DNA from 4 places in the Tigheibacillus halophilus genome. Region 1 is predicted to be linked to each of the others. Evidence: riboswitches for the same ligand, from Rfam matches in the RefSeq annotation. Region 1 holds a riboswitch; each other region holds the start of a gene.
What was found. Region 1 has a riboswitch for S-adenosylmethionine ahead of ACFSMW_RS07990 (methionine ABC transporter ATP-binding protein). Riboswitches for the same ligand answer to the same signal wherever they lie in the genome.
Positions count from the first base shown of each region.

Region 1 (8,126 bases):
GTTTGATTTGCTTTTGCAGCTCAATGAACAAGAGATTGTCAATTGGAATGGAGAATTCCGTGCACCTTTGAAAAACGCCCAAGTCCTTCCGCGTCCAAAAAGTGGCTCATTACCAGTTTGGCGGGCTGTCGGCGGCACACCAGCCAGTGCAATCAAGGCAGGTTATGCTGGGGTGCCAATGTTCATGGCTCACCTTGGAGGGCCCGCGACCATTTTTAAGCAGACGATTGACGCTTATCGTGAAGCAGCACGGCGAAAAGGATTCAATCCAGCAGATTTGCCTGTGGCGACTGCAGGATTCTTCTATGCTGCAGATACCACACAGCAGGCATTGCAGGAAACCTACCCATTCATTAACGAAGGTATGAAACGAACTAATGGGCAGGGTTTTTCCAAGCAGCTTTTTGCGCAAGGCGTCGACCCGCATCATATTATGAATATAGGCAGCCCTCAGGAAATCATTGAAAAGATTCTCTATCAGTATGAAACATTCGGTCATCAACGCTACATTGCACAAATGGATTTTGGCGGCGTGCCATTTAATAAATTGGAGAAAAACATTGACCTCATCGCAACGGAAATACTTCCTGCGATCAGGAAATATACAGCCCAAAAATAGGATGTGAAGAGAATGAAGATTGTCGGACTTTCCGGCTCGAACATCGGAACGAAAACAAGAACTGCAATGAATATCACCATGGACACGGTGAAGGAAAAATATCCCGATGCAGCATCAGTACTGCTCGATTTAGCTGATTATAATATCCAATTCAGCGACGGCCGCAGTTATCTGGATTATGAAGGGGATACGAAATATGTTGCGCAGACTGTCATGGAAGCGGACGCTCTAATTATCGGAACACCAATTTTCCAGGCTTCTATTCCAGCGACATTGAAAAATGTATTCGATTTGCTGCCCGTAAATGCATTTCAGGATAAAGTCGTCAGTATGATCATCACAGCAGGTTCCCCAAAACATTTTCTGATTGCCGAACAACAGTTGAAGCCGATTTTGGCTTACATGAAAGCACAAATTGTGCAAACCTATGTATTCATCGAAGAGCGGGATTTTTACCGCAAAGAAATCGTCAATGATGACGTCCTTCTGCGTCTCGATCGTCTTGTGGAAGATACCGCAGTTTTAGCCGAAACCTATACACATATTCGCCAAGCAAAAGAAGCGGAATATGGTTTTTAATTGGATTAGAAGGTTATTAAGCAATGCCTCAGTGGCAGCTTGATAGCCTTTTTTGTATGGTTGACATTTCAGTTATTTGATAAGATTTCTCCTTATGGAGCCATGTTACCTTCCTTAAACTGTAGCCCTCGTGCATGGTATTTGTCCGCAAATATCACACCCACATATAAAGTACCTAAAGTAAGACTATCAGATATGATAATGCATACGCTTGCCAGCCCCTCAAATAGGCAGAAATGTCTCTGCAGATTCATTCACCTGTTTATCAGCGGTTCGATTGGACGTTTTAAATGAATGATTTCAAGGTATGGAATAGTAATTTACGTCCATTGGAGGAGAAGTGAAAAATGGTTGCTTTTGAAAGCATCGTATCACATGTATCGGATTTTTTAATGACATATATTGTTTCCATGTTCTTGATTTTTACTGGCCTTCTATATACGATCAGACTGAAATTTTTCCAATTTCGTTTTTTTCCACACATCATTCGCAATACGATAGGGAAAATGTTCCACCGTAATAAAAAAGAAGGTACCATCACTCCTTTTCAGGCCTTTACCTCGAGTCTGGGGACCACTGCAGGCGCAACGAACATTGTCGGTGTAGCGATAGCCATTGCGCTTGGGGGGCCTGGTGCGCTTTTTTGGATGTGGGTAGTCGCTCTCATTGGCATGGCGACAAAATATGCCGAAATTGTCCTTGGTCTTCGCTATAGAGAACAAAACAAGGAAGGTGAATGGGTCGGAGGTGCGATGTACTATATTAAAAAGGGACTTGGCTGGAAACCATTGGCAAACCTTTTCGCTTTTTTTCTAATGCTGGAAATCTTCGCAAGTACGATGGTGCAGTCCAATTCCATTTCTACACAATTGGAAAGCGCATTTGGCTTTAATAAAGTTATTGTCGGTATTTTTCTTGTCATTTTAATAGGGATCATCGTGGTTGGGGGGATCAAACGAGTCGGAAAAGTTACCGATAAATTAGTTCCATTCATGATTCTGACATACATCATCGCAACGTTGACAGTGGTCATCTGGAACTATGATCAAGTACCACAGATGTTCGCACTTATCTTCAGCCATGCATTTACTCCGATTTCAGCAACCGGCGGGTTCGCTGGTGCAGGTATTGCTGGCGCGCTGCGCTGGGGACTCGCCCGCGGTCTATATTCCAATGAAGCTGGAATGGGAACAGCACCTTTTGCTCATTCCGCAGCACAAACAGACCACCCTTCCAAACAAGCAATTTGGGGAATGTTAAGTGTCTTTATAGATACTGTCGTCATCTGCTCGCTGTCAGGATTTGCTGTATTATCCACAGGTGCCTGGCGGGATGTGGCTCCTTCCAAGGCTTCCAGCATGGTGGATATCGCCTTATCAACCATTGTGGGAGATTTTTACGGCAGCTTGTTTATAGCCGTTTTCCTTTTCTTGTTCGTCATCACGACAGTAATGGTCATCATCTTTTACGGTGAAAAGCAAGTAGAATACTTGTTTGGACTCAAGGCCGCCAAAACAAGTCGTTTTATATATCTCATTGCCGTTTTCATAGGAGCCATTGGCGGGCTGCAGTTGATTTGGCAATTTCTGGACTTGCTGCTTGCGGCCATCACGCTAATCAACGTGGTTCCTCTGCTGCTCTTGAATAAAGAAGTACGAGACATCACGCAAGATTATGTCGATCGCGTCATCAGGCACAAGAACCATGAACCCGTTATCAGCCTGTTTGCGGAAAAACAGAAAGCAGAATAAAAAGCCAGGGGGCTGTCCCCTTGGCTTTCCTCAACGCAAAACGATAATACATGACCCGACTTCTGTGTCATCCCACAGGAAAACCAACTGGTCACCGTCACTTAGCGGACCGACCCCTGCCGGTGTACCTGTGAAAATGATGTCTCCCGCTTTCAGCCCAAAATGGCTGGCAATATAGCGGATTTGTTCATCCAAATCAAAAATCATGTCACGAATACATCCCTCTTGCACTTTTATCCCATTAAGCAGGAGAGAAAATGTTTTTTCGTTGCACTGCTCCACTCCTGGAAACGAAAAAAAGTCACTGATGATAGCCGATTGTGGAAAACCTTTCGCAAGCAGCCAAGGATGCCCGTTTTCCTTCAGTTTCTGCTGGACATCTCGTAATGTCAGATCCAAGCCTATTGCCATTTCATCGACCAAATCATCTACTTGCATTTCTGGTTCAAAATCTCTCCCCATCTTGATAACCAATTCCGTTTCATAATGAACAGCCCCCTGGCCCGATGGCAATGCAATTGATTGTCCATCTGCTGCAGCCAAGGCATGTGTCGGTTTTGAAAAAACAACCGGTTTATCTGAACGTTGATTGTGCAGCTCTTTTATATGCTTTTCATAGTTTCGGCCAATGCAAAAAATATTTTGAGTCATTTTCTTCACACCCTTCCCACTCCCTATCAATTATAGTCTCTGTATTAATGCTATATTAACACGGCCCTTCTAGTTTATGGAATTTTCACCCTCACAGGCTATATGTATCTGCAAAGAAATTCCTATAGTGAAAAATATATCAATGGAGGGGACACCGAAGCAGCTGACATAAAGTTGCCTGACCTTCCAAACACAGCTTTGGCTTTTGCAAAACAATATTTTTTAAAAAGTATTTGACAATTCCTGCGGATTGAGATAATATTAATCTCAATTCTTACAACAACAACTACATAGCAACACAATTTCTTATCAAGAGAAACCGAGGGATGGGCCCTATGACGTTTCGGCAACAGGTTCAATTTGAATACTGTGCCAATTCCTACAAGCATACATGCTTGAAAGATGAGAACCGGATTGTTTTTCATAATTGAAGAGCCTCCTTTTCTTATCTGTCACGATAAGGAAAGGGGGCTCTTCTATTTTCTGCAGAAAGCCAGATTGCTGACACCCGTTGTTTGTGAGGAGGAGTAAACATCAGGAGGTTTATACATATGATCGCATTCGAGAATGTTTCCAAGACATTCCGCCTGGAAAAACGGGAAGTCCAAGCAGTCCGCGATGTGACGCTGACAGTCGAGGAAGGCGAAATATTTGGCGTTATCGGTTTCAGCGGTGCAGGTAAAAGTACCTTACTGCGGCTGGTCAATATGCTGGAGCGCCCGACGAAGGGAACTATTACCATACATGGAGTGGATATCAGCACGCTGACACCGAAAGAGTTGCGTCAGAGGCGACGCAATATCGGGATGATTTTTCAGAACTTCAATCTTTTCCAATCCAGGACAGTTGCGGGGAATATCGCCTATCCGTTAAAGCTTGCTGGCTGGACAAAAGCGAAAATAAAGGAGCGAGTCAATGAGCTGTTGCGTTTCGTCGGTCTTTCTGACAAGGCCACGGATTATCCAGACCAGTTATCTGGGGGACAAAAGCAGCGAGTTGGCATTGCAAGAGCGCTTGCGACATCACCTGACGTGCTTATATGTGATGAGGCAACGTCGGCACTTGACCCGGAGACTACTGCTGAAATTCTCCGGCTGCTGAAAAAGGTGAATAAAGAATTCGGTATTACCATATTGCTGATCACGCATGAGATGTATGTCATCCAATCCATCTGCCACAGGGTGGCCGTCATGGAAAACGGCCAGGTAATTGAAACCGGCGATGTATTTGATGTATTCACTGACCCGCAGCACAGCACGACGCAACGCTTTATACAATCCGTCCAACAGGATCTGCCGTCACCGCATATTTTGCAGGACTGGAGGGCCAAAGGCGGTAAGAAATTATACAGGGTTCTTTTCAAAGGCAGTATTACCAACGATGCCGTACTTTCCCAAGTGACGCAAAAGCATTACATTCATTTCAATATCGTGTACGGTTCAGTCAAAGAGCTTCAGGAGAAGCTTTTCGGCAATCTGCTCATCTCATTTGCCGGGGATGCCGATCGCATTCATGACGCACTGAATGAACTAAGACAATTAGTAGATATCGAGGAGGTGACTGATCTTGAAGGTTGATTGGACAACATTTTGGCCACGGGTGACAGAATCTACTGGTGAAACGCTCACCATGGTCATTTTCACGCTACTATTTGGATCGATCATCGGCATTTTAATCGGCCTGCTGCTATTCGTCACACGGGAAAAGAACATCTTGGAAAATAAATGGGTATTTCAGGTGCTGAACATACTGATCAATATCATCCGGCCGATTCCATTCATCATTTTCCTTGTTGCCATTTCTCCGTTGACAAGGTTAGTGGTCGGTACCACTATCGGAACAACCGCAGCGATTTTTCCGATGACGATCGTTGCCAGCTTTTCCATAGCCCGGGTAGTTGAAAACAATCTGGTCAGTATTGACCCAGGCGTGATCGAAGCTGCACAGGCAATGGGAGCAAGCCCGCTAAAAATTATTTTTACCGTCTTAATTCCTGAAGCATTAGGTCCACTTATATTGGGACTGACCTTCATTTCGGTTAGCCTGATCGACTTTTCTGCTGTGGCAGGAACGGTTGGCGGCGGCGGTCTCGGCCACTTGGCCATGACATATGGATACCAACGTTTTGACAGTAGTGTCATGCTGGTGACAGTCATCATTTTAATCGTACTCGTCCAGCTGGCACAGTGGGTTGGGAACACGTTATCCAAAAAATTCATGAGAAGATAGCACATGTCACACACATAGAAAAATACAAACTAACGAGGAGAATTCACATGAAAAAATTCAGTTTACTTTTTTTAGCCGTCATTTTGGCAGCTGCACTTGCTGCCTGCGATGACTCCAAGGACAAAGCCGGTGCAAAAGAAAACACCAAAGTAAAAATTGGTGTGAATGGATCCGATGGCGCCCAGTGGCCAATTTTGAAAGAAAAAGCAGCAAAAGAAGGCATTGACATTGAACTGGTAGAATTTGAAGATTACACCCTGCCAAACAACGCATTGGCACAGGGGGATATCGATTTAAATGCATTTCAGACGCTTGTTTTCCTGGCACAGTATAACAAAGAAAGCGGCAATGACATCGTACCGATCGGCTCTACTCAGTTTGCACCGCTTGGTCTGTATTCCAAAAAAATCAAAGAGCTTTCCGACGTGAAGAAAGGTGATCAGATCGCTGTTCCTGACGATCCGACCAATCAGGCACGTGCGTTGAAGCTGTTGGAGGCAGCGAAATTGATTAAACTGGATACTGATTTCGGGTTGTTTGATGGACCGGATAAAATTGCTGAAAATCCATTAAACTTGAAAATCACACCAATGGTAGCCCAGCAGACACCACGTTCCCTGGAAGATGTGGCTGCAGCGGTGATCAATAACGGAATTGCCGGTCAGGCTGGATTTGAACCTGCGAAGGATCCTATATTCAAAGAGTCAGCTAAGGATGATGCTTCCATTCCATATGTGAATCTGATCGCAGCCCGCGAAGAAGATAAAAATAATAAGGTTTATAAACGCATTGTGGAGCTGTACCAGGAAGATGATGTGAAGAAAGCCATCACAGAGGATACAAAGGGCGGTTCCATCCTGCAGGTAGTGCCGCAAGACAAATTAGACCAGGAATTTCAAAAACTAGTTAAATAAAGGGGCGTATTATAATGACCATCACAACTGAAACAAGAGATGTTATTTATCAATCGATTACAGACAACCGTGATTTGTATATTCAAACCAGCCACGACATACACGAACACCCGGAAATTGGAAACCAGGAATTTTATGCCAGCGAAAAACATGTGACACTGCTAAAAAATGCCGGGTTCGATGTACAGACAGCTGTAGCAGGCCATGAAACATCTTTCTTCGCTATAAAAGACAGTGGCAAGCCAGGAACGACTGTCGCTTATCTGGCTGAATATGATGCACTTCCCGGTTTAGGCCATGCTTGCGGTCATAACATTATCGGCACGACAAGTGTCGCAGCAGCCATTGCACTCGCGGAAATTTTACCTGAAGTCGGCGGCCGTGTAGCCGTTCTTGGAACACCCGCTGAAGAAGGCGGTCCGAACGGCAGTGCAAAAGGCAGCTTTGTACGGCATGGGTTTTTAAAAGATGTGGACATCGCCTTGATGATCCACCCAAGCGGAAAAACATCATTAACAAGCGAAACGTTAGCTGTGGATCCGCTGGATTTCCATTTCTATGGCAAACCTGCGCATGCTTCCGGTGCACCGGAAAAAGGAGTCAATGCACTGGACGCCGTCATTCAATTATTTGTCGGGATCAATGCCCTTCGTCAGCAATTGCCATCAGATGTCCGTGTACATGGGATCATCACACACGGCGGTGATGCACCTAATATTATTCCGGAATACGCTGCTGCACGTTTCTACATCCGGGCAGAGACTTGGAAAAAAACAACAGAGGTTGCTGAGAAAGTTCGCGCCATCGCCAAAGGGGCGTCGTTGGCAACAGGCACAACAGTCAAAATCGAACGTTTTCAAAATGAAGTGCGTGACTTCGTCCTGAATACAGTATTGGATGATGTCCTTCGTGAAGAATTGGAGCGCGTCGGCGAGACTGTAGTCGAGAATACAGTTGAAGGCAAGCAGGGAAAAGGTTCCACAGATGCAGGCAATATCAGCTACTCCGTGCCGACTGCGCATCCCCATATTAAAATCGGGCCAGATGATCTCATCGGCCATACTGCGGAATTCCGGGAAGCTGCAAAATCACCTGAAGGAGATGAAGCACTAATCAGGGGTGCGAAGGCATTAGCCGCATCAGGATTTCGGATTTTGACGGATAAAGAACTTTTGGCAAATATTCAAGCTGATTTTAAAGCAGAAGTTGCTAAAAAAGAACAAGCAGAATAGCAGTTTGAGACCCGCCAGATACAACGGCGGGTTTTGTACTGTCCAATGTAAGAGAAGGGTAATCCTTCATAAAAACTAAAATACAGTTTTATTTGTCTTACTTTTCTTTCAGCTGTTCAAACAGCTTCTCCACCGTTCCAATCCCGACATT
Region 1 covers NZ_JBHUIZ010000005.1:348,051-356,176, reverse strand. The annotation lists gene ACFSMW_RS08010 (LLM class flavin-dependent oxidoreductase) at 1-619, shown strand, start outside; gene ACFSMW_RS08005 (NADPH-dependent FMN reductase) at 632-1,198, shown strand; gene ACFSMW_RS08000 (alanine/glycine:cation symporter family protein) at 1,546-2,949, shown strand; gene ACFSMW_RS07995 (fumarylacetoacetate hydrolase family protein) at 2,980-3,600, opposite strand; SAM riboswitch class I at 3,904-4,009, shown strand; gene ACFSMW_RS07990 (methionine ABC transporter ATP-binding protein) at 4,152-5,177, shown strand; gene ACFSMW_RS07985 (methionine ABC transporter permease) at 5,167-5,829, shown strand; gene ACFSMW_RS07980 (MetQ/NlpA family ABC transporter substrate-binding protein) at 5,877-6,743, shown strand; gene ACFSMW_RS07975 (M20 family metallopeptidase) at 6,758-7,975, shown strand; gene ACFSMW_RS07970 (DUF4145 domain-containing protein) at 8,073-8,126, opposite strand, start outside.

Region 2 (8,126 bases), on a different contig from region 1:
GACGCATATAGTCTTGCAGCACTTTTCTCGCAACAGGGAATAACCTGGTGACAGCGTATAAGTTGATCAATGCCATGACACCCATTGTCACGTCAGCCATATCCCAAACAAGATCGAAGCTTGCGAGCGCACCGAAGATGACCATTAAAAGCACTGCAATCCGATAGATGAACAATCCGGTTTTGTTTTTCTTGATATAAGAAATATTATTTTCCCCATAATAGTAATTTCCTAAAATAGAACTGTATGCGAATAAGAAAATGGAGACAGCTACGAAAATACCTGCCCAGTCACCCAGATGCTGTGCAAAGGCATTCTGTGTCAGCTGGATGCCATCAAGTTTGCTCCCTGCATAACCGCTGGAGGACAATATGATGAATCCAGTTGCGCTGCAGACAAGAATCGTATCGAAAAATACACCCAGCGCCTGAATCAAGCCCTGCTTGACAGGGTGAGATACCTCTGCTGTTGCCGCTGCATTCGGTGCACTACCCATACCAGCTTCATTAGAGAACAATCCTCTTTTGATACCGAATGAAATCGCCGCACCAAATCCGCCGCCAGCAACTTCTTTAATGCCAAAGGCGTTTTGAAAAATCAGTCGGAACATATCTGGAATCAGATTGACATTAACAATCAATATAACTGCCGCAACGATAATATAGAGTATTGCCATCACAGGCACAATGATTTGTGTGACATTGGCGATGCTTTTCAGCCCGCCAAAAATAACGATCGCTGATAAGATAAACAATATGCCGGCAATCAGGTATTTGCTCATATGGAATTGTCCTGAAAATGCCAGACTAATGGTATTGGATTGTACAGAATTGAAAACCAGGCCATATGTAAAAATAATGACAACCGCAAAAATAATTCCAACCCAACGCTGATTGAGACCTTTTTCCATATAATACGCCGGTCCGCCATAATATTGGTTTTTGTCGGGAATTTTATAGACTTGTGCCAGCGTACTTTCCACAAATCCTGTTGCCGCCCCGACTAGTGCAAGCATCCACATCCAGAAAAGTGCTCCAGGCCCCCCCATACCGATAGCGGTCGCCACACCGGCCATATTCCCTGTTCCTACTCTTGCGGCAGCACTAATAGCGAATGCCTGAAAAGAAGAGGTTCCTTTTTTTCCTGAAGCGCTAACCGCTCTCTTGTCAAAAATGACCCGGAACATTTCTGGTAAAAGCCTGAATTGCACAAACTTCGTCCCAAACGAAAATATCAGCCCCAAGCCGATTAGCACAACTACCAGAATATGCGAAACTATCTGTTCATCTAAAAATGCCACCAAATCGTGAAAAGTGCTCAATGTTATTCATTCCTCTCTGTTTCATATTAAGCAAAATATATGTATGCTCTATTTCCTGTTGCATGGTGTTTTCCCTAAATAAAGCGACCTTAAAACAAAAATCTTCAAAAAGTTTTACAGCCTGGAAAATTGCAGACCTCTCATATAAATAAAAGAAAAGCCATGACCCCTTAGGATCGTGGCTTTACCGGACAGCAATTCAAGGTTTTTCAATCCAAGGGTAGTCTGTTCCGAATGCCTCGGCAAATTCCTTCGATTCCTTGCGTCTTTCCTTTCGAGCCTTGGCACGTTTGGGAGCACCCTCATACAGCCTCTTTTCCATCTGTGTCTCAGGCACAATAGGAGAAACAGGGATCGGCCTGCCATTTTCATCTACAGCCACAAATGTCAAAAATGCCGTTGCGCTCACTCTCCGTTCCCCTGTGAGCAAGTCTTCCGTAACAGCTTTCGCAAAAACCTCCATCGACGTTTTATGTGTCCATGTGACGAATGCTTCAATACAAATGGAATCGCCTTCCTTGACAGGCTCCAAAAAATCAACGGAGTCTGTAGATGCGGTCACAACATTTTTCCTTGCATGCCGTACTGCAGAAATAGCTGCTACGTCATCGATATGAGCCATTAATTTGCCGCCGAACAGCGTTTTGTATGCATTTGTATCGGGAGGCAATACATGTGATGTTTTGACTGCCAAAGATTTGGAACATGTTTTTTCTTCCATGCTGAATTCCTCCAATGGGTGATTTCAAATTTGAATGTTTGTATAGCCTTCACCCGGCTATGGATAACATGTATCATAATACCGGGGAAAGCAACCTGGATATCGATTCCTTGAATCGGACACCAAGAGATCTTTTATCATAGAGTTTCTTGGTCATTTGTGTCGATATGGCAATGTCATTCATGAACGCGGCCTCCAATTCCTGAGCGATCGCGATATCATATAGAAATGCGTTCACTTCAAAATTAAGGCGGAAACTGCGCACATCGATATTCGCTGTGCCAACCGAAGCAATTTTTCCGTCCACGACAATTGTTTTGGCATGCAGGAAGCCTTTTTGATAAATATAAATTTCAGCCCCTGCGTTCAGCAGGTCACCAACATAAGAAAGCGTCGCCCAATAGACAAATGGATGATCTGGCTTGTTTGGAATCATTATTTTGACATCGATTCCTGAGAGAGAGGCAATTCTGACCGCATCCCGCAAGCTCTCATCCGGAATAAAATAAGGGGTTTGGATATAGACATATTTTTTTGCCGACAAAATCATCTTGATATAACCGTTTTTAATTTGTTCCCAGTCGGAATCCGGTCCGCTGGATACAATTTGAATGCCAGTGTCTCCGCTCGACTCTGCTGCGTAATAATGCTCCTCGTATCCAATATGGTTTCTTGATGCCTGGTTCCAGTCCAGAATGAACCTTGTCTGCATATTGTGGACGGCATCACCTTCAATACGCAAATGCGTATCGCGCCAATAACCGAATTTTTTGCTCATCCCCAAGTATTCGTCCCCGATATTGAATCCTCCGGTATAGCCGATTTTCCCATCAATAATCGCCAGCTTACGGTGATTGCGGTAATTGATTTTCAAATTGATCTTAGGTATTTTCGGTGGAAAAAAAGCTTCCACTCGGACACCGTGCTTTCGCAAATTGCGAATATATTTAGGGCGCAGCAGCCTGGAGCCCGTATCATCATACAGCACACGCACTTCTAGACCTTCTTTGGCTTTTTCAATCAGCACCTGCGCGATTTCTTGTCCCAGCTGGTCATGGCGGATGATATAATATTGCAGATGAATATGGTCTTTCGCTTTTTTTATATCATTGATTAAAGCATTGAACTTTTCGCGCCCGTCTGTGTATATCTTCACCTTGTTATCCTGTGTGAAAACAGCATCATCATTGCGCAGATGCAGATAAAAAAGATCTTTATAAATAGCAATTTCGGGCTGGCGGAATGTGAATTTATCATCTTCCAGCGCCCGGAGCTGAGCCTGAACAGCAGTTTTCACTCCAAGGCGGCTCTTGGTATCCCATGTAAAAATCCTGCTGGAACTCAATCTTCTTCCAAAAATCAAATACAAAAAGAAGCCTGCAATCGGAATGAACAACAATACCATCAACCAGGCCCAAGTTGATGTAGCATCCTTTCTCTCCAGGAAGATGATTGAAATTCCGAGACCGATGTTAAAAATAAAAATGAAACCGACCAAATAAGCCAGGAGCTCCATCGAACATATCCTTCCTATAAAAGAATTGTATAAGCTTTACTATAGCACAATTGGTAAATAATTTGCCATTTCGAGAACGCCAACTTTTAGCACAGGTCTTGAGAACCGCGAATATGCAGCTGGCTTGCGGACTGGCTGAAGACATGGCAAGGGATGTTTGGTTCAATGCGGCATACATCATTCAGTGATTGGTTTCCAATCCTCAGACGAGATTCGTGTGTGCTGTCTTATTTATCATATGCAGGTGATCCGCTTCATGCCGTCATATGGATATTTCTTTGCAACACACCATATACTTGCACATAATAAAAACGATACCACCCTCCCCTTACGGCAAGAATGGTATCCATTTACATGCAAATATATTAACGAACCAGCTTTTCCGTTTCTGTCATTGTCTTATTATGACTTTTTGATGAACACCAGTCTAATGCTTGCTGCAAGTCTTCCCAGATATCTTCCCAGGCCTCCAGCCCAACTGAAAGGCGGATCAATTGATCCGTAATGCCCATTTCCAAGCGATTTTTTTCCGGCACGGCAGCATGGGTCATTGTCGCCGGATGTTCAATCAATGTTTCTGCATCTCCGAGACTGACAGCAATTTTCAAAAATTGCAGCTGATTCAGTAATGACTGCGCATCTTTTTTTGTGCCTTCCATTTCAAAGGCAATGACTCCGCCGCCACGCTTCATTTGTTGCTGCATGAGTGCGTAATCAGGATGGTCCGCATCTCCTGGGTAGTATACATGCTTGACAGCAGGATGCGCTTTTAAATGCGCAGCTATTTTTTCTGCATTATCGCAATGGCGCTCCAGACGTACCGGCAGCGTTTTTAAACCGCGCAGCAGAAGCCAGGCATCCATTGGACCAATAATGCCGCCGATATCCTTTTGCGTAGTCATAGCCACCTGATCAAGAAAATCTTTTTGACCGACAGCAAGCCCCGCAATCACATCGCCATGACCACCGATATATTTGGTCGCACTATGAATAACCACATCACAGCCTAATTCAAGCGGGCGCTGCAAGTATGGCGAACTAAAGGTATTATCGACCACGACTGGGATGCCGTATTCCTTGGCCACTTCGGCTACCAAGCGCAAGTCTACCAGCTTCATTGTAGGATTGATTGGTGTTTCTACATAGATGCATGCTGTTTTATCATTTATGAGGGAGCGGATGTCCTCCTTTGTTTCCATCTCGGAAAAATCATGTCTAATATTGTATTTATCTTCGAGCATGGTTAAAAGACCGAATGTGCAGCCATAAAGCCCTGAGGAACAGAGAATATGGTCATTGGCTTTTGTCAGTGCAATCAAGATAGCCGAAACAGCTGCCATCCCCGATGCAAATGCCAATCCACGCTCACCGTTTTCCAACGCCGCTATTTTTTCTTCCAATGCCGCTACTGTGGGATTTCCCAGCCGGGAATAAATATAACCATCCTCTTCCCCTGCAAATCTCCTCTCTCCCTGCTCGGCCGATTCAAATGTGAACGTCGATGTTTGAAATATTGGCGTGGTGAGACTCCCATCCATCGTTTTAGCATCGTATCCGGCATGAATAGCTGATGTTTCAAAATGACGATATGTTTTAGACATGGTGGACCCCCTTTTATCAAGTGAAACGATTTAAACGCTTCTTCTATAATTCTATTTTATGTTATTCCCTTCAAATTTGAAAGCGTTTCCTGATAATTCACAAGCAATTCAATTGCCTTTTTGCTATTAATTTTCTAAAATTAGCTTATTTACCAGAACGAGAGGAGATACATATGAACCAGTCATCACAGAAAAACGGCATTATACTTGTTGCGTTAGCGTATGTATTTTGGGGGTTCTTACCCATTTACTGGAAGCTGGCTGATCGGGTGTCTGCCGGCGAGATTCTTGCTCATCGGATTATTTGGTCATTTGTTTTTATGGCACTGCTAGTAACTGTTACAGTCAAATGGCGCCCTTTTATTACTGAATGTAAAGCAATTATTCATGATAAGCGTAAGCTGCTTGGCATAACTTGTGCATCGATCGTCATCAGTTTGAATTGGCTCACCTACATATGGGCAGTGAACGCAAACCATGTCATTCAGGCAAGCCTTGGATACTATATCAACCCATTAGTCAGCGTTTTGCTAGGTATCATCTTTCTGAAAGAAAGCCTAACGCGCAGACAAATTCTATCTGTCGTCCTTGCGGCAGCAGGGGTCATTTACCTGACAATCAGTTACGGTGTATTTCCGTGGATTTCATTGGTACTAGCTATCACGTTCGGCTTATATGGCCTGCTGAAAAAGACCGTGGATATTTCTGCTATGTTCGGGTTGACAGTGGAAACATTGGTTGTAACACCGATCGCATTGATATATCTTGCGTTTTTGCCGGTCCAGGCATTCCATTTCCATTCCCTGTTTACGGGAACCAACATGCTTCTGATGGGTGCTGGTGTGGCCACAGCAATCCCATTGCTTTTGTTTGCTGCAGGGACGAAAACCATACCACTTTCTCTGGTCGGTTTTCTGCAATATATAGCACCGACAATCATGCTTTTACTCGGTGTTTTCTTATATGATGAACCCTTCACAGTTGCTCATATGATCGCCTTCAGCTTGATTTGGTTCGCCTTGATCGTTTACTTGGCATCGATATATCGTCCGAAGAAACAATCCATGCAAGAACATTAATAATTTTTCGTGCCTGCTGTTGACACTTATGTTTTTGTCCGTTATAATACTGATTAATTTCAAAAATCAAATCTCTTATCAAGAGCGGCGGAGGGAATAGGCCCTGTGAAGCCCGGCAACCAAAGAGGGAGCATTGCTCGCTTTTAAGGTGCTAAATCCTACAGATCATACGGATGGTCTGGAAGATAAGAGGAGGATACGCATAAATAAATGCAATCGCCTCTTCTTAGGAAGAGGCGTTTTTTTCATTCCACCTCTTCCTCCAGAACCGAAATCAAAGGAGGAATTTTTCATGTCAGCATTTTCATTCAATCAACCAGAAACAGTATTATTGCACGGTGGCCAGCAGGTGGATCCCGCAACCGGGTCACGTGCCGTGCCAATCTATCAAACAACTTCCTACGTCTTCCGTGACACAGAACATGCTCAAAATCTGTTCGGCCTTAAAGAGCCTGGAAATATCTACTCCCGTATCATGAATCCGACAGTAGACGCTTTTGAACAGCGTGTCGCTTTGCTGGAAGACGGTGTCGCTGCTGTGGCCACATCGTCCGGTATGGCAGCTATCACCCTCAGCATCCTCAATATAGCTGGTGCAGGGGACGAAATCATCGCCGACAGCAACTTGTACGGCGGCACATATAATTTATTTGCTAAAACACTGCCGAAATACGGAATTCATGTTATTTTTGTCGACGGTACTAATCCTGAAGCAATCAAACAGGCGATTACGGATAAAACGAAAGCAGTATTTGCTGAAACAATTACCAATCCAAGCCTGAATGTGTTCGATATTGAAACAGTGGCAGAGATTGCCCACGAGTACGGTATCCCGCTCATCATCGATAATACTTTCGGAGTATATGCAGCCAAACCATTGGTGTGGGGCGCGGATATTGTCGTTCATTCCGCAACGAAATGGATTGGAGGCCATGGGACCACTATTGGTGGTGTTGTCGTAGATGGCGGTCGTTTCGACTGGGGCTCGGGCAGGTTCCCCGAATTCACCGAGCCGGATGAGAGTTATCATGGGCTGAAATACGTAGATACAGCACCTGCAGCGTTCGCGACGAAGTTCCGTGTCCAATTGCTGCGCGATATCGGCGCATGTCTCAGTCCCCAGAGTGCTTTTCTCCTCTTACAGGGACTGGAAACACTGCATCTTCGCATTGAACGGCATCATGCCAACGCGAAAATAATAGCTGACTATCTGAATGAGCATGCGCAGGTGGCATGGGTCAATTATCCAGGGCTGGAATCACACCCTTCTAATAGTCTTGCAAAAAAATATTTACACCAAGGGACCGGCTCAATGATTACATTCGGTATTCAGGGCGGCCGTGAAGCCGGCAGAAAAGTAATCGACAACATCAAGCTTTGGTCACATGTTGCAAATGTAGGAGACGCGAAATCACTTATCATTCATCCTGCATCCACCACTCACCAGCAGTTAAGTGCGGAGGAGCTGGTGCAAAGCGGTGTCAGCGAGGAATTGATTCGACTGTCCGTAGGTATTGAGTCCACTGATGATATCATTGCAGATCTGGATCAAGCGATTGCTGCAGCTACTGATTCGTCGCCAACTGTAGCCTCATCTGAGGATAATGTAGTCCAGTGGCTGTTGCATTCACCTTTTGAGCGAACTGAAAATGGCCCGAGACAAAAGACGATTGCTGTTTTCGGTCTGGACCAGTCAACGAGCACTTTTTATGATCAAATCAAGCATCTGAAAGCACGCGGTTTTCAAATCCTGCCAATCGCATCCAATGCTGGCACTCTTCTGCAGGCGACATCCTATGAACGTTTGCCAGATGCAAAAGAAGATATCGATGCTGTACTCGTTAAGCAGGACAGCATCCCAGCAGACCTGGTAGAACAGCTGATTCAA
Region 2 covers NZ_JBHUIZ010000006.1:116,615-124,740, reverse strand. The annotation lists gene ACFSMW_RS09020 (alanine/glycine:cation symporter family protein) at 1-1,321, opposite strand, end outside; gene ACFSMW_RS09015 (acyl-CoA thioesterase) at 1,521-2,042, opposite strand; gene cls (cardiolipin synthase) at 2,116-3,558, opposite strand; gene megL (methionine gamma-lyase) at 3,924-5,159, opposite strand; gene rarD (EamA family transporter RarD) at 5,333-6,238, shown strand; SAM riboswitch class I at 6,311-6,430, shown strand; gene ACFSMW_RS08995 (PLP-dependent aspartate aminotransferase family protein) at 6,531-8,126, shown strand, end outside.
Region 2: another riboswitch for S-adenosylmethionine. It lies ahead of ACFSMW_RS08995 (PLP-dependent aspartate aminotransferase family protein); the one in region 1 lies ahead of ACFSMW_RS07990 (methionine ABC transporter ATP-binding protein).

Region 3 (8,126 bases), on a different contig from region 1:
GATAAAAAAATTATGGGATAGAAATACAGTATGGTTTGATCAGAATTTAGTGAATTTATTAGAACAATCGGCAAATCATCTGAAGTATTCCATCAAAAGAATGCTGAGTGGCGCTGGACATGATTCACAGTTTATTGCGTCTTATATCCCTACTGCGATGATTTTTGTACCAAGTGTAAAAGGTAAAAGTCATTCAGAAGATGAATTGACGTATTGGAAGGATTGCGAAAACGGGGTCAATGTGATGCTGCATACAGTATTGGATTTAGCAGTGGATCAAGCTTGACACCATCAGATGATAAATGATTGAAAGAAATATGCAAAGCAATTTCTTTCAATCATTTTTAATCGCATCTTTCATATAAAATGCCTTGATAGCCATCTCTAAAGCGAGACGATTATCCGGTTTCATGAAATCACTTCCAATCAATTCTCCTATTTTCTTTAGGCGATGATACAATGTTTGCCTTACAATGAACAATTTCTCTGCTGTTTCTTTTTTTGAACCGTAACAATCCAGGTAAACCTCCAAGGTGCGCAGCAGTTCACTATGTGTTTCACGATCGTACCTTATCAATGGTTCCAGGCAGTCATCAATATATAATTTTAAATGCGATTTCTGATGCGTTAGAAGCAATTGATACACTCCAATTTTTTCATAAAAGGCAGAAGATATGATGTTTGCATTCTGTAGAAAAAGGACTCTTTTCGCTTGCTGATAACTGTTTGCCAAAGCGTTTATATCCTGATTAACTCTACTGATTCCAAAAACACATTTGCTGCCATCTAAGATATTCCTGGCAAGTAATTTTTTTATCGATCGCATAACCTGTGTAAATTGATTCCTTCCCTGTGTTTCGCTGCCTTTCAATTTGAACGAGGCAATGACAGCAATGTCATTTTTCCTGACAGATACAGCTGGATATAATCCATGCTGCTTAAATAGGGTGCGAAATATAACTGACCGTTGCAGTTTTATTTCATTCCAGTCCCCTTCCATTGCGTTTATTTCGGGTTGATTGGTTTGTATAAGAACTAATCTGTAATGAGAACTGTTTGCAGATAAAGGGATGATTGCTTGCAGCTCATCTGTATCACACGCTTTACCATGAAGCAGGTTGCGAACCATTTTGTCTTCTATATTTTGTTTTCTTTCTTCCACAGTTCTGTTTCGTAACATGATTTGTGCAATCGCAAGTGCGGCACGATCCATAATGGAAAACAAGAAATCTTTCAGAATACTTTCCTCAGCCTGCAAACATAAATAGCCCCAGATCTGTCCCAATCCTTTTACTGGCACTACGGCAAATTGTTTATCATCCAGTGAAATGAATGTTTCTTTTGCAGGCGAGGGTGTGTATTCTGATAGGCATTCGCGCATTTTTTCTTCTATGTATTTTATTTTAGGCGGGTAGTAGTAGGCTTTTGCTTCATCTGTCAGATATAAAATGTCTTTTTTTAGGTAGGTATGCAGCTCCTGGAGGATCTTTAAAATGCCGTTGGGCAGTAAAGAAAGTTCATTAAATCTTGTAGAGAGTTCATACAGCTGATGAAGCATCTGATGGTGTTGATTGATGATCAGAGAATGAAGATCCTGTGTAATATCCACAAATTTTACAAAATGGTCAAATATAATGATAGGGAATTGGTGTTGATCTGCTAATTCGATTATTTCATCTGATATGTATGTGACATGTGTGCCAATCTCTATACAAATTCCAGCTGCATGTCTATTGATTAAATTCTGGATATAAGTCAATTCCGTGGAGGATTCGAGTTTTAGACCCGAGCCGGTAGTTAGAATCAGTTCACCGCCATTTATCAGGGACTCAAATTGATTTGTCTCCAGAATATGAGTCCACCTTACTTGTTTGTTCAATCCATTTTTTCCAGCAATGACTTTGGCGTGTTGAAAGATTTTTCTTTGCAGGATATCCTTCATGGTTAACTCAAAGTTATTGACCAATATGCTTCCCTCCGCATTGTTAAGAGAATCCATTCATCATGTTACACAGTGTGAAATTACAATCTTTATAATTATTTGTAAAATAAATTATGAGGCAATATCCGGAGGTTGTCAATAAAGAGAAGATGTTGGTTGTATAAGGTGCTGCTCTGAACAACAGTTGTGCACGTAAAGATTAATACATGGTTTGGAAAGGAGAAAATTGAAATGAAAACTGCTAAAGATGTAAATCAGTCGCCTTCTATTGTGGACCAAGATCGCGAGAATGTGTGGCATCATATCTCGCAGTATAACAATGAGAAACGACCAATGGTAGTAACAGAAGGGAAAGGGGCATGGATTACTGATCATGAGGGTGGCAAATATTTAGACGGTATGTCAGGATTGTGGTGTGTGAATGTTGGCTATGGTCGAAAAGAGTTAGCCAAAGCAGCGTATGAACAAATCCAAAAACTGGCTTACACATCCATGACACAGAGCCATATGCCTGGGATTCAGCTTGCAGAAAAAGTAAACGAACTGCTTGGAGATGACTATATGATTTTTTACTCCAATAGTGGTTCTGATGCCAATGAGGTTGCTTTTAAAATTGCTCGACAATACCATCAGCAGAATGGAGAACAGGCGCGGCATAAATTCATTTCACGTTATCGTGCCTATCACGGCGGGTCAATGGGGGCTTTATCTGCTACGGGTCAGGCATTAAGAAAATATAAGTATGAGCCACTTAATTCCGGATTTCTGCACGTTTCACCGCCCGATAATTACCGGCGTCCGGATGGCATGTCAGTAAAAGCATATAATTTACAGCGGGCACAGGAACTGGAAGATAAAATCATCTGGGAGCAGAAAGAAACGGTTGCAGCAGTCATCATGGAGCCGCTAATAACAGGTGGCGGTATCCTCATTCCGGATCGCGTATATGTTGAAAAAGTACAAGAGATTTGCAAGAAACACGGTGTGTTGCTAATCATTGATGAGGTGATTTGTGGTTTTGGCAGAACAGGTAAAATGTTTGGCCATCAGCATTTCAACATCAAACCCGATATGGTGACAATGGCGAAAGGATTGACCAGTGCTTATTTACCTTTATCTGTTACTGCGGTCCGAAAAGATATATATAAAGTTTTTGAGAGTAACGGAGAAAACAATCATTTCCGTCATGTAAACACGTTTGGTGGGAACCCTGCAGCATGCGCAGTGGCACTTAAAAATATAGAAATCCTGGAAAAAGAAAATTTGGTCGAAAGATCGGCATTGTTAGGAGAACGATTACAAAACGAGCTTGCAGAATTGAAGAATCATCCGTTTGTTGGCGATGTTCGCGGTTTAGGTTTTCTATTGGGGATTGAAATGGTGGAGGATAAGAAAACAAAGCAACCAGCCCTGCCAAAGCGAGTAAATAAAATCATCAGTGATTGTAAAGCAAAAGGACTGATCATCGGCAAAAATGGTGATACAGTTGAGGGATACAACAATATATTAGCGCTGTGTCCTCCACTTTCTTGTACAGATGAAGATGTAGCATATATTGTTTCTGTTATGAAAGAAGTATTCAAGGAAAACACGCCTTGATGACAGCAATGATTTGAGTGATATCCGTAACATAGAGGGCATGAAGAAGAGGAACGCTGCATGATACAGAGCACTCTTCTTCATTTTAATTTCAGTATGAAAATGGAAAAGACGTCTTTCCATATATTGAAGTGATAGCACCATACTTAAAGAAACTTTACGAAGCTTGATTCGGATATTGGCTAGCCCCCTTTTTCTAGTGTTCTTGCATTTTCGCTTCTTCTTTCGTTCTGTGGATGGTACCAAATGGATGCTCGGGAGGAGCGTAGATTGAATACAGTTTCAGCGCTTCGTTTCCTGTATTTGTCACATTGTGCCATGTTCCTGCCGGGACCATAATCGCATCGTCCTCCGAGACGTTTTTCTGGAATAAGAGATTATTTTGGGCATTTCCCATCTGCACCAATCCATGGCCGTCTTCAATTCTTAAAAACTGGTCGACATTCCGGTGGACCTCCAAGCCGATATCCTCGCCAGGACGAATACTCATCAATGTAACCTGGAGATGTTTGCCGGTCCATAGCGCCGTGCGAAAATAATCGTTTTCTTCAGCAGCTTTTTCGATATCGGTTACAAATGGCTGCTGACCGTAATCCTGTGCCATCATTTTTCTTTCCGTGGCTGGTGCAGCTGGATAAAATTGATGCCATCCATCTGTGTAGATGTAAGGATCAATACTCCTGTTCCATCCGGAAAACGGAACAGGGTTGAAGACCGGATAAGCATTGACATAATAATATGGGTACATATTTTCATCCTTTCAAAGAGTACTGCGTTACTGCATTATCCTATGCTTGGAAGGAAAATAGGTGAATGTACAGGGCGCGTTATTAGTTCATGCTGTCTAAATGAACAAGCCGGTTCGGTAAAGGTTTCATCTTTTATAAAAAGAAAGAATCATTGACTTTTCCCTTTTTTTTCGTTAAATTGAATAACTAAGATTGCTTTAGCATTGAAAACTGAATAGAAGTGACATCTCTTATGAAGAGTAGTGGAGGGAATAGGCCCAATGAAGCTACAGCAACCTTTCATGTAAAATGAACTGGTGCTAAATCCTACAAAATGACTATTTTGAAAAATAAGAGAGGCTGTTTTGCTAATGTGCCTCTCTATGATGGAGAGGCTTTTTATTTTTATGCCGTTATAGGAGACAGGGGAGAGGCAGAGTGAACGAAGAAAAAGGAAGTTTTATCGCATTATTACCATTGGTTGTATTCGTACTGCTGTTTATTGGGACAGGTATCATTTCCAAAGACTTTTCCAATATGCCGATTAATGTGGCGCTGGTTATTGCAGCTGCCCTGGCGTTAACGATGAATAGAAAGCGAACGTTGATGGAAAAAGTGGAGACATTTTCAAAAGGTGGCGGGAATCCTAATATTATTTTAATGGCGATGATTTTTATTTTGGCAGGTGCTTTCGCCGAGGTTGCCAAAGGGATGGGTGCAGTGGAGGCTACAGTCAATCTGGGGATGTCTTTTCTTCCAGGCAATATGCTGATGGTAGGGATGTTTGTCATCGGCTGCTTCATTTCCATTTCGATGGGCACATCGACAGGAACTGTTGTAGCGCTGGCACCAATTGGAATAGGTATTGCGGAGCAGACGGATATCTCATTGGCCCTCTCTATGGCGACAGTGGTCGGTGGAGCTATGTTTGGTGATAACCTATCCATGATCTCCGATACCACCATCGCGGCGGTGCGTACACAACATACTAAGATGAGAGATAAATTCAAGGTAAACTTTTTTATTGTGCTGCCAGGGGCCATTGTGACTGCTGTCATTCTAGGTCTTATTACGATGAATGCACAAGCCGCGGTTTCCCAGGAGTACTCCTTTGAACTCTTGAAGGTGCTGCCTTATTTAGCGGTTCTGATTGCTGCAATCGTTGGCGTGCATGTGCTGGTTGTATTGTTTGGCGGAACGCTGTTTGCCGGCATTATTGGATGGATGGATGGGAGTTACAGTCTTTCGACGTTTTTTAAAGCAGTTTCAGAAGGTATCATGAGTATGGAAAATCTCGCTATCATTGCTATTATTATTGGCGGCATGGTAGAGCTTATCAAATTTAACGGTGGCATTACTTTCCTGTTGCACGTTATTACGAAACGAATCAAATCAAAAAAAGGTGCAGAAGCAGGTATAGCGGGGCTGGTCAGCGCGACAGATATTGCAACATCGAATAATACTATTTCTATCATCATTACCGGTCCGTTGGCCAAAAGCGTCGCTGATGAATACGATATCGATCCGCGGAAAACGGCCAGTTTGCTTGATATTTTTTCCAGCTGTTTTCAAGGAATAATTCCTTATGGCGGCCAGTTACTTGCTGCCTCCGGACTTGCTGCCATTTCGCCTGTGACCATCATGCCGTACTCCTTTTACCCTTTCATGCTTGGCATTTGCGGTATTGTCGCCATCTTGATAGGTTATCCAAAATGGAAAAATTTAAGAAAACCGGAAAAACAAGTGAAAACAAAGGCAACTTCAAAAATGTGACGAATGGTTTCTCGAAAGTGATGGGGAGAGAAGGAATGAAAAATGAATCAGCAAGAAAGCTCTGGGAAGTGACTGTAAGAAAAATCCATGCACAACGATCAGATGTGAAGCGCCCTTCAAAGAAGGGGATCGTTCATTAGCTTATTGGCAAATGGAGTATAAACAGTGCTTTGCAGGAGAATGAAAGAGGATGGTCAAGGAGTTCAAAGATGATATGCTGATAGTCTGTGAAAGGTTTAAGGTTGTTTATCTGTAAAAATGTATATGTTGAAAAAGCAAGCTCCATGAAAAAAGGCACCTTTCCCAGGTGCCTTTCTTTATGGGTACCGAACTTTTTAAAACTATTGTTATGCTTCTTTTGTCGCTTCAAGTTCAATGGAAATTTTCACATCATCTCCGACAAGCACTCCGCCAGTTTCCAATTTCGAATTCCAAGTAAGCCCGAAGTCTTTGCGGTTCAACTTACCTTCTCCGCTGAAGCCGGCAACTTCATTACCCCATGGGTCTTTTCCGGAGCCTTCGTAGGTGACGTGGAATGTTAGCGGCTTTGTAGTTCCGCGTATCGTCATGTCACCAGTAATATCATATTCGCCTTGCCCTTTACGGACGATCTCCGTTGCCTTGAATGTCATTTTAGGATGATTTTCAGTATCAAAAAAATCAGCCGAACGCAAATGTTCATCGCGTCCTTTGTTACGTGTTTCAATACTTGCTAAGTCCACATTGAATTCGATTTCCGCGGTTGTCAAATCTTCCGGATCCGCTTCAACCCGGGCCTCGAAATCTTCGAAAGTGCCTTTCACTCTCGAAACCATCATGTGCTTTACGGAAAATTCCAAGCTAGTATGTGCAGGATCAACTTTCCATGTCGTTTTTGTCATTCGTCATACCTCCATTTTAATAACTTTTAGTAACCTTGTAACTAAATTATACTTATGACAGAATGGAATGTCAACATAAAAACACGATTTTTCTAACTATTTTTCTTAGGAATATGCAGTCCATTATATATTCCACATTATTCCCTAATAGCTATGATAGATAAACGTTTTCAGCAGATTTAAAAAAGTGTCAGACACTGAGAGTGCCTGACACTTAGGGGATCAAAAAGCCCAATCGCCATTGCGAAAGATTGGCATAGCCGTCCCATCTTTTTTGATGCCGTCGATATTCATTTGTGCAGAGCCAATCATAAAATCAACATGTGCAGTAGAAACATTCATACCGTGTTCCATCAGTTCTTCCTCACTCATCTTTGTACCGCCTTGAATGGTTGTTGGATAAGAAGCGCCGATTGCAAGGTGGTTTGATGCATTCTCATCAAACAATGTTTCAAAAAAGATGATCCCAGATTGAGATATAGGGGACGGATTCGGGACAAGCGCCACCTCGCCTAGCCCTGTTGCCCCTTCATTGTCATGCACCAATTTTTTAATGGTGGCATCGCCCTTTTCAGCAGAGATATCTACAATTTTGCCGTCCTTAAAACGGACTTCGATCCCCTCAATCATGGTACCTGCATAGCTGAGCGGCTTCGTACTCCGCACTACACCATCCATACGACGCGTATCCGGGGCGGTAAATACTTCTTCTGTCGGCATATTGGCAATGAATTCAGTCCCATTCGGATCATAGCTTTCCGCGCTTTGCCAGATATGGTTCTCCGGCAGTCCAAGAGTCAAATCAGTGCCTGGAGCTGTGTAATGCAGGGCGTCGAATTGTATTTCATTCAATTTGGTTGCTTTTTCGTTCAATGTTTTTTTATGTTCGTCCCAGACAGCAATAGGGTCGTCGTTATAAATACGGCAGGTTTTGAAAATTTGATCCCATAGTGCATCGACCTGTTCTTCGGAGGTTTTTAAGTCTGGAAAAACTGTTGCTGCCCAGGCGGGACCGGCAGCTGCCGCTACAGTCCATTTCAAATCATCATTTTGAGTTGCATTTCGTTGTGCTTTGAATGCTTTGCCAGCCACTTTTTGATATGCGGCGACTTTTTCGGGGTCCACTTCATTCAATAGTCCTGGATCGCTTGAAAGAATAGAAAGGCGGCATACACGATGGTTCAGGACATGATCTTCTGATTC
Region 3 covers NZ_JBHUIZ010000003.1:35,358-43,483, forward strand. The annotation lists gene ACFSMW_RS00715 (Zn-dependent hydrolase) at 1-286, shown strand, start outside; gene ACFSMW_RS00720 (PucR family transcriptional regulator) at 335-1,966, opposite strand; gene ACFSMW_RS00725 (aspartate aminotransferase family protein) at 2,174-3,541, shown strand; gene ACFSMW_RS00730 (cupin domain-containing protein) at 3,738-4,289, opposite strand; SAM riboswitch class I at 4,518-4,626, shown strand; gene ACFSMW_RS00735 (Na+/H+ antiporter NhaC family protein) at 4,708-6,042, shown strand; gene ACFSMW_RS00740 (YceI family protein) at 6,390-6,923, opposite strand; gene ACFSMW_RS00745 (aminopeptidase) at 7,146-8,126, opposite strand, start outside.
Region 3: another riboswitch for S-adenosylmethionine. It lies ahead of ACFSMW_RS00735 (Na+/H+ antiporter NhaC family protein); the one in region 1 lies ahead of ACFSMW_RS07990 (methionine ABC transporter ATP-binding protein).

Region 4 (8,126 bases), on a different contig from region 1:
TGGTGGTGCAGAGGCAAGCCAATAAGGATTAAGGGATTTGATTCCTGCAAAATCGATGCTTATATCTGCCATATTCATCCTCCCAAACGGTTACTTTACATTTTTTGCTAGACATGCGCAGTTTCAGTCTCTTTTAATTGCTGATGTACTGCGTATGCCGTCTCTTTCCCCTGCTGTGCCGCAGTTACTACCATTGCTTCACCGATTCCTTTTCCAAAAACGACATCACCGGCAGCATAGACCTTTGGGTGTGAGGTTAAGAACGTTTCACTATCTACCTTCACAACACCACCATGGTGTTCAAGACCAAATGCATCAATCAGCTGCTGATGCCGCGTCTGACCAATTGCTTTCACCACGATATCAACATCCATTAAAAATTCAGATCCTTCTATCTGTACTGGCCGCGCACGCCCATCAGAGCCCGCCGATTGCAACTTCATGCGCACGCACTCCATTTGCCGGATACGACCATTTTCATCACCGATCAAACGTTTAGGTGCCACTAACCATCTGAATTCAACACCTTCTTGTTTGGCAAATTCATATTCAAAATCATATGCCGACATTTCTGCCTCCGTCCGGCGATAAAGAATTTTAACATTTTCGGCACCGAGTCTCACTGCTGTAGTGGCACCATCTATCGCTGTATTGCCGGCACCGATAACAGCCACACGTTTCCCGATAAACGCAGTTGTATAACGCTCGTTTTTGGCTTCTTCCACCAAGTCAATGGCATCATAAATTCCTGACAGTTCTTCTCCTTCAATGCCCAGCATCGGTACTTTTGACATGCCCGCTGCAAGAATCACCGCGTCATAATCACTCATCAGATCTGCAGCAGATACATCCTTGCCCACTTCCGTGTTTGTATGAATCTTCACACCCAAATCCGCGACCTGTTTGACTTCCCACAATGAAATATCCTTCGGCAGTCGGAATGGAACAATACCATGCGTATCTAGTCCACCTGCTTCAGCCTTGCTTTCAAAAATCGTCACGTCATACCCCAACAGTCCAAGTTCACGCGCTGATGACAATCCTGCCGGCCCACTGCCGACAATAGCGATTTTTTTTCCGTTTTTTTCTCCAGCTTTAAACAGTACCTTTTCGTTTTTAATAGACCAATCGGTGGCAAAACGCTGTAAGTCACCAATCATAATAGGCTTGGTAACATGATTCAGCACACAAGCTCCTTCACATAATTCCTCAGTCGGACAAACTCTGCTGCAACTGGCTCCCACTGGATTTGCCTCCATGATTGTTGTTGCCGAGCCTTTCAGATTCCCGGATGCAATTTTTTTGATAAAACTTGGGATATTTATCCCTGTGGGGCAGGCTTTGATACAAGGTGCATCGTAACAGTAAAGACATCTGTGGGCTTCGTCTAACGCTTCTTGTGCATTGAAACTAGGCCTGGACTCATCAAAATTTTTTGCCAGCGCTTCTGCTGACAGTAAATTTTGCAGTAAATTTTCCACTGAAAAGCCTCCTTACAGAACTTATGGACTTATTATTTAGCAAATCATATCTCATGTTTATTTTTACAAACCATGACTATCGATTCTGGTTGGATGTTGAAATCACCCCCTAAAAATCGAACATATTTGAACATAATTTATCTCATCTATTTTATGCAATGCTTAAAAAGTAAGCGTTTGCATTATTTACTCGCTATTATAATGATTTTGAATTAATTATATAATTGACATAGTGTAACATCATTACAATCATTATTAGGCACTTTGTAGCGATTTAAAATTTGCAAAGACATTATATTGGATGAAATTTTCCTGTCACGGCATCCACACGTCCGCAAATAAAAAACAGTAGCGATGATTGATCCTACAATCCCATACTGCAGCACTTTCAGACGTTTTTCCAAGTATTCAAACGGTGACAGCGCGCCCAGTATTTCCTACATTTTTCTCATATGTTTTCCTAGAACAGATAAATTGATAATCCCACCGGCGGCATCGCCAATCACATACATGATAACAAACCATCCCTGTTGAAAAGGCTAAAGGGGACCCTGAGAACATGAACACGCACATGGATGTGCTTTGCATAGTTAACGCAGAACGGCGGGACAATATGCGGTCACCAGGTAAATAAGAATCTGGTGATTTGGAAGCTTTTTTGGAAAAATTTAACCCGATGCAGGAGAGGATTAATCAATAAAGGATAAAAATGACAACATCCAACCTCACTTTTCATTCCTCTCCTTATCCTTTAATTTATCATCCCTATCCTTGATGAATACATGATAATACCCAGAGCCAACCAAAAAAAGGCCATGGAACGATATACTAAAAACTGTCCCCAGGGAATTAAACATCTACTTCTCCCCTTGCAAATATAAATAATCTAGTCTAGTTCAAATTTATGTATGTAAACAAGCAATATTACAAAAAAATGAGAATCTGCCCTGGCACTTCTTTCCGAAAGCTGTCACGCTATTAACAGTTACAATCTATTTCTTGACATTTTAATTTTCGAACAGTAAAGTATGAATTAATAGAAAATTGCATAGTAATCATTTTCTTATCCAGAGAGGTGGAGGGACTGGCCCTGCGAAGCCTCAGCAACAGACAAACATTTTGGCGTAAAAACGCATAAATGCAGTACTGTGCTAATTCCAGTAGTGAGAACTAGAAGATAAGAAGAGCGAGCAGCCTCATGCAGAACCCTCTTCTTTTTTCTGGAAGCGGGTTTTTCTTGTTCAGGGTTATACAAATTTATTTACAGTCAACACATGAAAGGAAGATGATCTAATGACAAACACAACCATTACTGTAAAGGCACCTTTTCGTGCAGACCAAGTAGGCAGTCTTTTGCGTCCGAAAAGCATTCATCGGGCAAATGAAGAATATAAAGCAGGCAAAATTTCTGCCGAAACATTACACGAGATACAAACGGAAGAAATCAGACGGGCAGTGGATAAGCAAATTGAAATTGGCCTTCAAGCTGTGACAGACGGAGAATTCCGGAGAAACTGGTGGCATTTTGACTTTCTGGAACAACTGGACGGTGTTGAGGGGTATGTTTCCAAAGAAGGCCGCCCATTCAAAGGGATCCAGACAGAAAAATATAACATCCGCAATACCGGTAAAATAACTTTTAAACCTGACCACCCTTTCATTAGAGATTTCAAGGAATTCAAGAAAATTGTCGGTGACCGTGCTGTCGCCAAACAGACTATTCCCAGTCCAAACCAGTTATTTCCTGCCGGTATTCGGAATAAAAACGTTTATCCGGATATAGAAGACTATGCCAAAGATATCATTCAAGCCTATCGGGATGCAATTCAGTCCTTTTATGATGCAGGCTGTCGATATCTGCAATTCGATGATGTCTATCTGGCCGGCCTATCCTCCTCTGAAATGCCATATAGCGATGGTGAATTTACAAGAGAAGAACTAATAGAGCTGGCATTAAGCGTCGTCAATCGAATTCTGGAGGATAAACCAGCAGATTTAGTCATTACTACCCACCTTTGCCGCGGTAACTACCGTTCAAAATGGGCTTTCGAAGGGGGTTATACGCCGATTGCTCCTTACATTTTCGCAAATGAGAAAGTGAACGGATTCTTCTTGGAATACGATGACGAGCGTTCGGGGGATTTCGAACCGCTTAGCTATATTCCAGAGGGGGGCCCATCCATCGTTTTAGGGGTTCTTACCTCCAAAAACGGAAATTTGGAGGACAAGGAAACGATCAAGTCGAGAATAAAAGAGGCTTCCAAATATGTGCCACTTGACCAGCTATGCCTGAGCACACAATGTGGTTTTGCATCCACCCATCACGGAAACGAACTGACCGAAGAAGATCAGTGGCATAAATTGCGTTTTGTTGTAGAAATTGCGAAAGAAGTGTGGGGATAGGACAGGCGGTTCATACCTAAAGGATCTGGGACAAAACCCAAAGTTTTATCCCAGATCCATCTAATGAATAACTTACTTCCACCTTTCGTAGACCTATTTCTACCTGTTCAGTGCATGTTATGGGCCCATCTCGCTCCTATCTTCAAATTTGCTGACCCGCCAGCTTGAAGTCCTTCTTGAAGTGCCTGCATTTCTTGGTTAAGGGAAGGATATATATGAATAGAAGGAAACTCGATTTGGCTTGGTGGCCGGGCAGATTTTGCTGCTTCTGCAAATTCTTTCAAAGCAGTTTCCAATTGTCTCAGCTGATCAGCCTCAAGGTGGTCTTCTATTGCTGGGTGCTTAGACCCAGCGATCACGAGATAGCCTATCCTTTGCGCTGCAACAACTGCTGGCCAGTATGTTTCAAGTGCTTTACGCTGTTGTTTTAATTCCCCAGTAGCATTATCATAAACAGACCTCACATTGACCAGTGCAGTTTCGACGTTGCGCCGCATTTTTTCAAATTTCTCTTTGTCTATTTCTTCCTTGAAACCCTCGGGAGACGTGAGCATGACAAGCAGCAGCTTTCCTTCTTTTTCAATCAACTGCCCAAGAACTGCCGGCAATCTAGTGGAGGAGGCATGCCGCCATAACAAAAGTCCCCCAATTACACCAATGATACAACCTGTTATCGTATCCAACAGACGTGTAGAGATTAGACTATCAGCGGTGACACCGCTCCTGCCACTTTCCGCCATGAGCAAAGCAAGCGGTGTGATAAAGGTCACCCCAAATCCATAATTACGTGTAATGGTGAATTGAATACAAAATTGTAGTGCCATGATAGCAAAAGCAATAATAAAAGGGGACGACTGTAGAGCAACAAGTCCCGCTCCGATAAATATTCCAACTGCTGTTCCAGCGGCCCGCTGAATGGACCTATGAAAAATCGTTACTGGGGTCGTCCCATTCAATACAGCTGCACAAGTTAAAGGTACCCAGTAAGGCCGTTCGGTCCCAAAAGCGGCCGCAATCAATGTTGCAGCCACAAGTGAAATTCCTATTCTGAAGGTTGTCGGAAGAACGAGAGAATCCCGGTTAAACGCCCCCATAAACGTGTCAAGAAACGTCTGTTTTCTTAACTGGATTCTCTGTTCTGATTCATATTTATCAGCTGCTGCAACACAAACTGCAGTGGAAAGTTCTCGAAAAACCCGTTTCCTGGCAGCCGTCTCTTTAGCAGGACGGGGTACATGGATAGATTGTGCTTTTTTGGGGTCAGAAATGGCATCAGCCAGATAACGGACTGTACTGGCCAGCTCATCGACCAACTTTCCACTTTCTTCGGCGGACAATTCCACACCTGCTAAAAATAGTGCATTCGCACGGTATGTCAATTGTTGCAGCCGGGCTGTTTTTCCAGTGCGCGGCAGGCGCCGTATTTCAGCCGCCTGCACAACCTCTTGCGCTGTTCTTAAAGCCACGGTTGCATTGCGTTCCTTATAATCTGCTTCAAAAGAACCGATCGCAGACAAAAATCCCGCAACTTCCTTATAGGCATTCTCTACAGCGGTATTTTCCGGTCCTCGTGGTTTTACGATACAACCTGACATCGATAAAACCCATGCCCAGCACCCTCCCAAGGCTACCAACCCTGAACTGCTCAGAGCACTGGATACTGGTATTGGCAGTCCAGTCCCCACCGCACAAACGAGCGTGAACAAAAAACCAGATGGTTTCGGTACCCGCCACGTTTCACAAAGAAAAAATGCCAATGTACTGACCCCAGCAATGGTAAAAGTCGTCAACCAAAGACTGCTCCCAGACAAAATACCAAGTCCCATGGATACGGATAACCCAATTAATATTAGAAATAAACGGACCGCACGCTGTGCATATGGTTCATTATTGGTATATGCTGCTGTCAGTCCCCCCATCGCCGCAAGCAGTCCAAGCGATAGATTTCCTGCTGCGGCTCCGACCATCAATGGAATTCCCATGCTTAATGCAGCTAAAGTCGCCTTTTTCCATGGATAGCCAGCGGAACGGAGCTGGAAAATTGCCCAAAATGAACGATGCTCCGACTCTGGTGGTTTAGGTACAGGAGGCGAATATGAATAATATCGTCTGTCTTCTTCCATATTTTCTTGTTGGTCTACTTTGTTTTGCTCGGTGCCGTGAGACTTTGAATTCATATATATCCTCCGCGAAACAAGATATTTCTTATATTTTCCTTTTTGAGACAGTCAGATTTCTTATACCACTTATCCTTATAATGTACACATATACGAAAAATACCAGGCATCAATTGAGAAATGCCTGGTGTTTTCTTAACCTGAAACAAAATAAAATGCTGTTAGCTGAACCCACTCCCAGCAAGGTTAGTTATTTGGCTCTTGTATGACTGCACAATATCGCCAGAAAGAATGAAAACCATATTATATGTAAAGAAAAGGAGATATCGATTGAAAACTGACTGGACTTGGGAAGGATCAATGAGATTGTGGATTACATACCAAAAAGAGGAATTTAGAGTGGCTTTTTTTAATGATAACCATTGCGCTTCTATGCCCGAAGACACTTTAACCTCCCTTTGGTTGATACATGCGCCCAATTGTTAGGGAGTCGCTGCATTTCTTCCTGCTATTTCCTGCCATCCTATATTAGGTAAAGTCTCAAGTTTGTTTTACACCTATTGCATCAGCAATCAATTGATAAGAATGTATGCGGTCTTCCAAAGAATGGGCAGTCGTTAAAATCATGATTTCATCTGCTTGATATTGTTTTTGCATGTCAAGAAGTGCTTTTTTTAAATGCATTGGGTCCCCAATGACCATATTCTGTTTCATTTTTTGCAGCTTTTCCTTATCCTGTTTATCCAATTGAAAATCTTTCGCTTGTTCAATGGATGGTATGTACTGGCCTCCACCCTTCTCTGTTTGCAAATGCCAAATGAGTGAACTCAAAGCGATCTCTTCCGCTCTTTCTGCTGTATCCGCACAAAACGCCGAAACAGTAAGCAATACTTGGTTTTTTTCTCCTTTAACATTTGACCGAAAGGCACTCCGATAAGCTTCCAAAATAGGAGCCCCATCTACATTACTCATAAACTGGCCAAATGCATAGGACATTCCTTTTTCTGCTGCCAGCACCGCACTCTTTTTACTCGTACCAAGCATCCATGGAATGGGTGAGACATCTGGAATAGGAGCTGCCTTTAAAGTGGCATGTGCATTGTTTAAAAAGTGAACCAGTTCATCTACCAACTGGGGGTAATCATACACGCTTTGCAAGAAATTATCGGATAATGCATTCGTTGCTTCGGCTGATCCGCCAGGCGCCCGGCCGATACCGATATCTATCCGATCTGGAAACAATGTCGCTAACATATTAAATATTTCCGCCACTTTATAAGGTTTATAATGCGGCAGCAACACCGCTCCGCTTCCGATACGGATTCGTTGTGTATGGGCACCAATATAACTAATCATCACTTCCGGTGCAGAGCAAGCGATTCCTGGTAAATCATGGTGTTCCGTCAGCCAGTAACGCGTATAACCAAACTGTTCCGCAGCTTGAGCCAATTTAAGCGACTGATTCAGCGCTTCATATGCAGTTTGACCAGCTGAGATTGGAGATTGATCCAATATGCTTAGTCTCACTTCAATTCACCTTTTCCTTCAATGGCATTTCCAACAATGTCACATGATAATCTCCGATATTTCCAGGATTATAAAGATTTGTTATCGAAGTAGAGTAGGTCTGAATTTTCCCCTGGAATGCCAGCTTTTTTTCCGGAACCGCCACATCAAAAACCTCTTCGTACAACAAGGTCGCGATATCGTGGTATGCTTCACTGGTTACTTTAAATGACACAGCGATTTTTTTAAAACCTTGGACCTCTTCTTCTTTATATTGCTCCACATAGATGACCTTATCATTCAAGAAAATTTTCCTTACCAATCAAATCGTCTCCCTTTATGAAAGGATAGCACTTGTAAAGAGAATGTGGCAAATGGGATGTTTCGTACCATGATGGGATAAAAGTCAGTTAACATACACCGTAAAAAAGTCACTTCCCATATAGAAAATCGGGAAGTGACAGCACCTAAACAAAATAAAAGCCAAGCCCCATAATGACGTAAGCTGCCAATAGGACTAACCCATCAAACCAATTGGAATCTCCATCATTCGTAAGCATAATCATCAATAGTACTGCTGTAACCATACTTATCAATTCAGGCCAAGTAAAAATAAGCG
Region 4 covers NZ_JBHUIZ010000003.1:21,731-29,856, reverse strand. The annotation lists gene preA (NAD-dependent dihydropyrimidine dehydrogenase subunit PreA) at 1-72, opposite strand, end outside; gene ACFSMW_RS00690 (NAD(P)-dependent oxidoreductase) at 108-1,481, opposite strand; SAM riboswitch class I at 2,542-2,665, shown strand; gene ACFSMW_RS00685 (5-methyltetrahydropteroyltriglutamate--homocysteine S-methyltransferase) at 2,775-3,884, shown strand; gene ACFSMW_RS00680 (FUSC family protein) at 3,992-6,061, opposite strand; gene ACFSMW_RS00675 (LLM class flavin-dependent oxidoreductase) at 6,542-7,528, opposite strand; gene ACFSMW_RS00670 (DUF3219 family protein) at 7,530-7,829, opposite strand; gene cax (calcium/proton exchanger) at 7,975-8,126, opposite strand, start outside.
Region 4: another riboswitch for S-adenosylmethionine. It lies ahead of ACFSMW_RS00685 (5-methyltetrahydropteroyltriglutamate--homocysteine S-methyltransferase); the one in region 1 lies ahead of ACFSMW_RS07990 (methionine ABC transporter ATP-binding protein).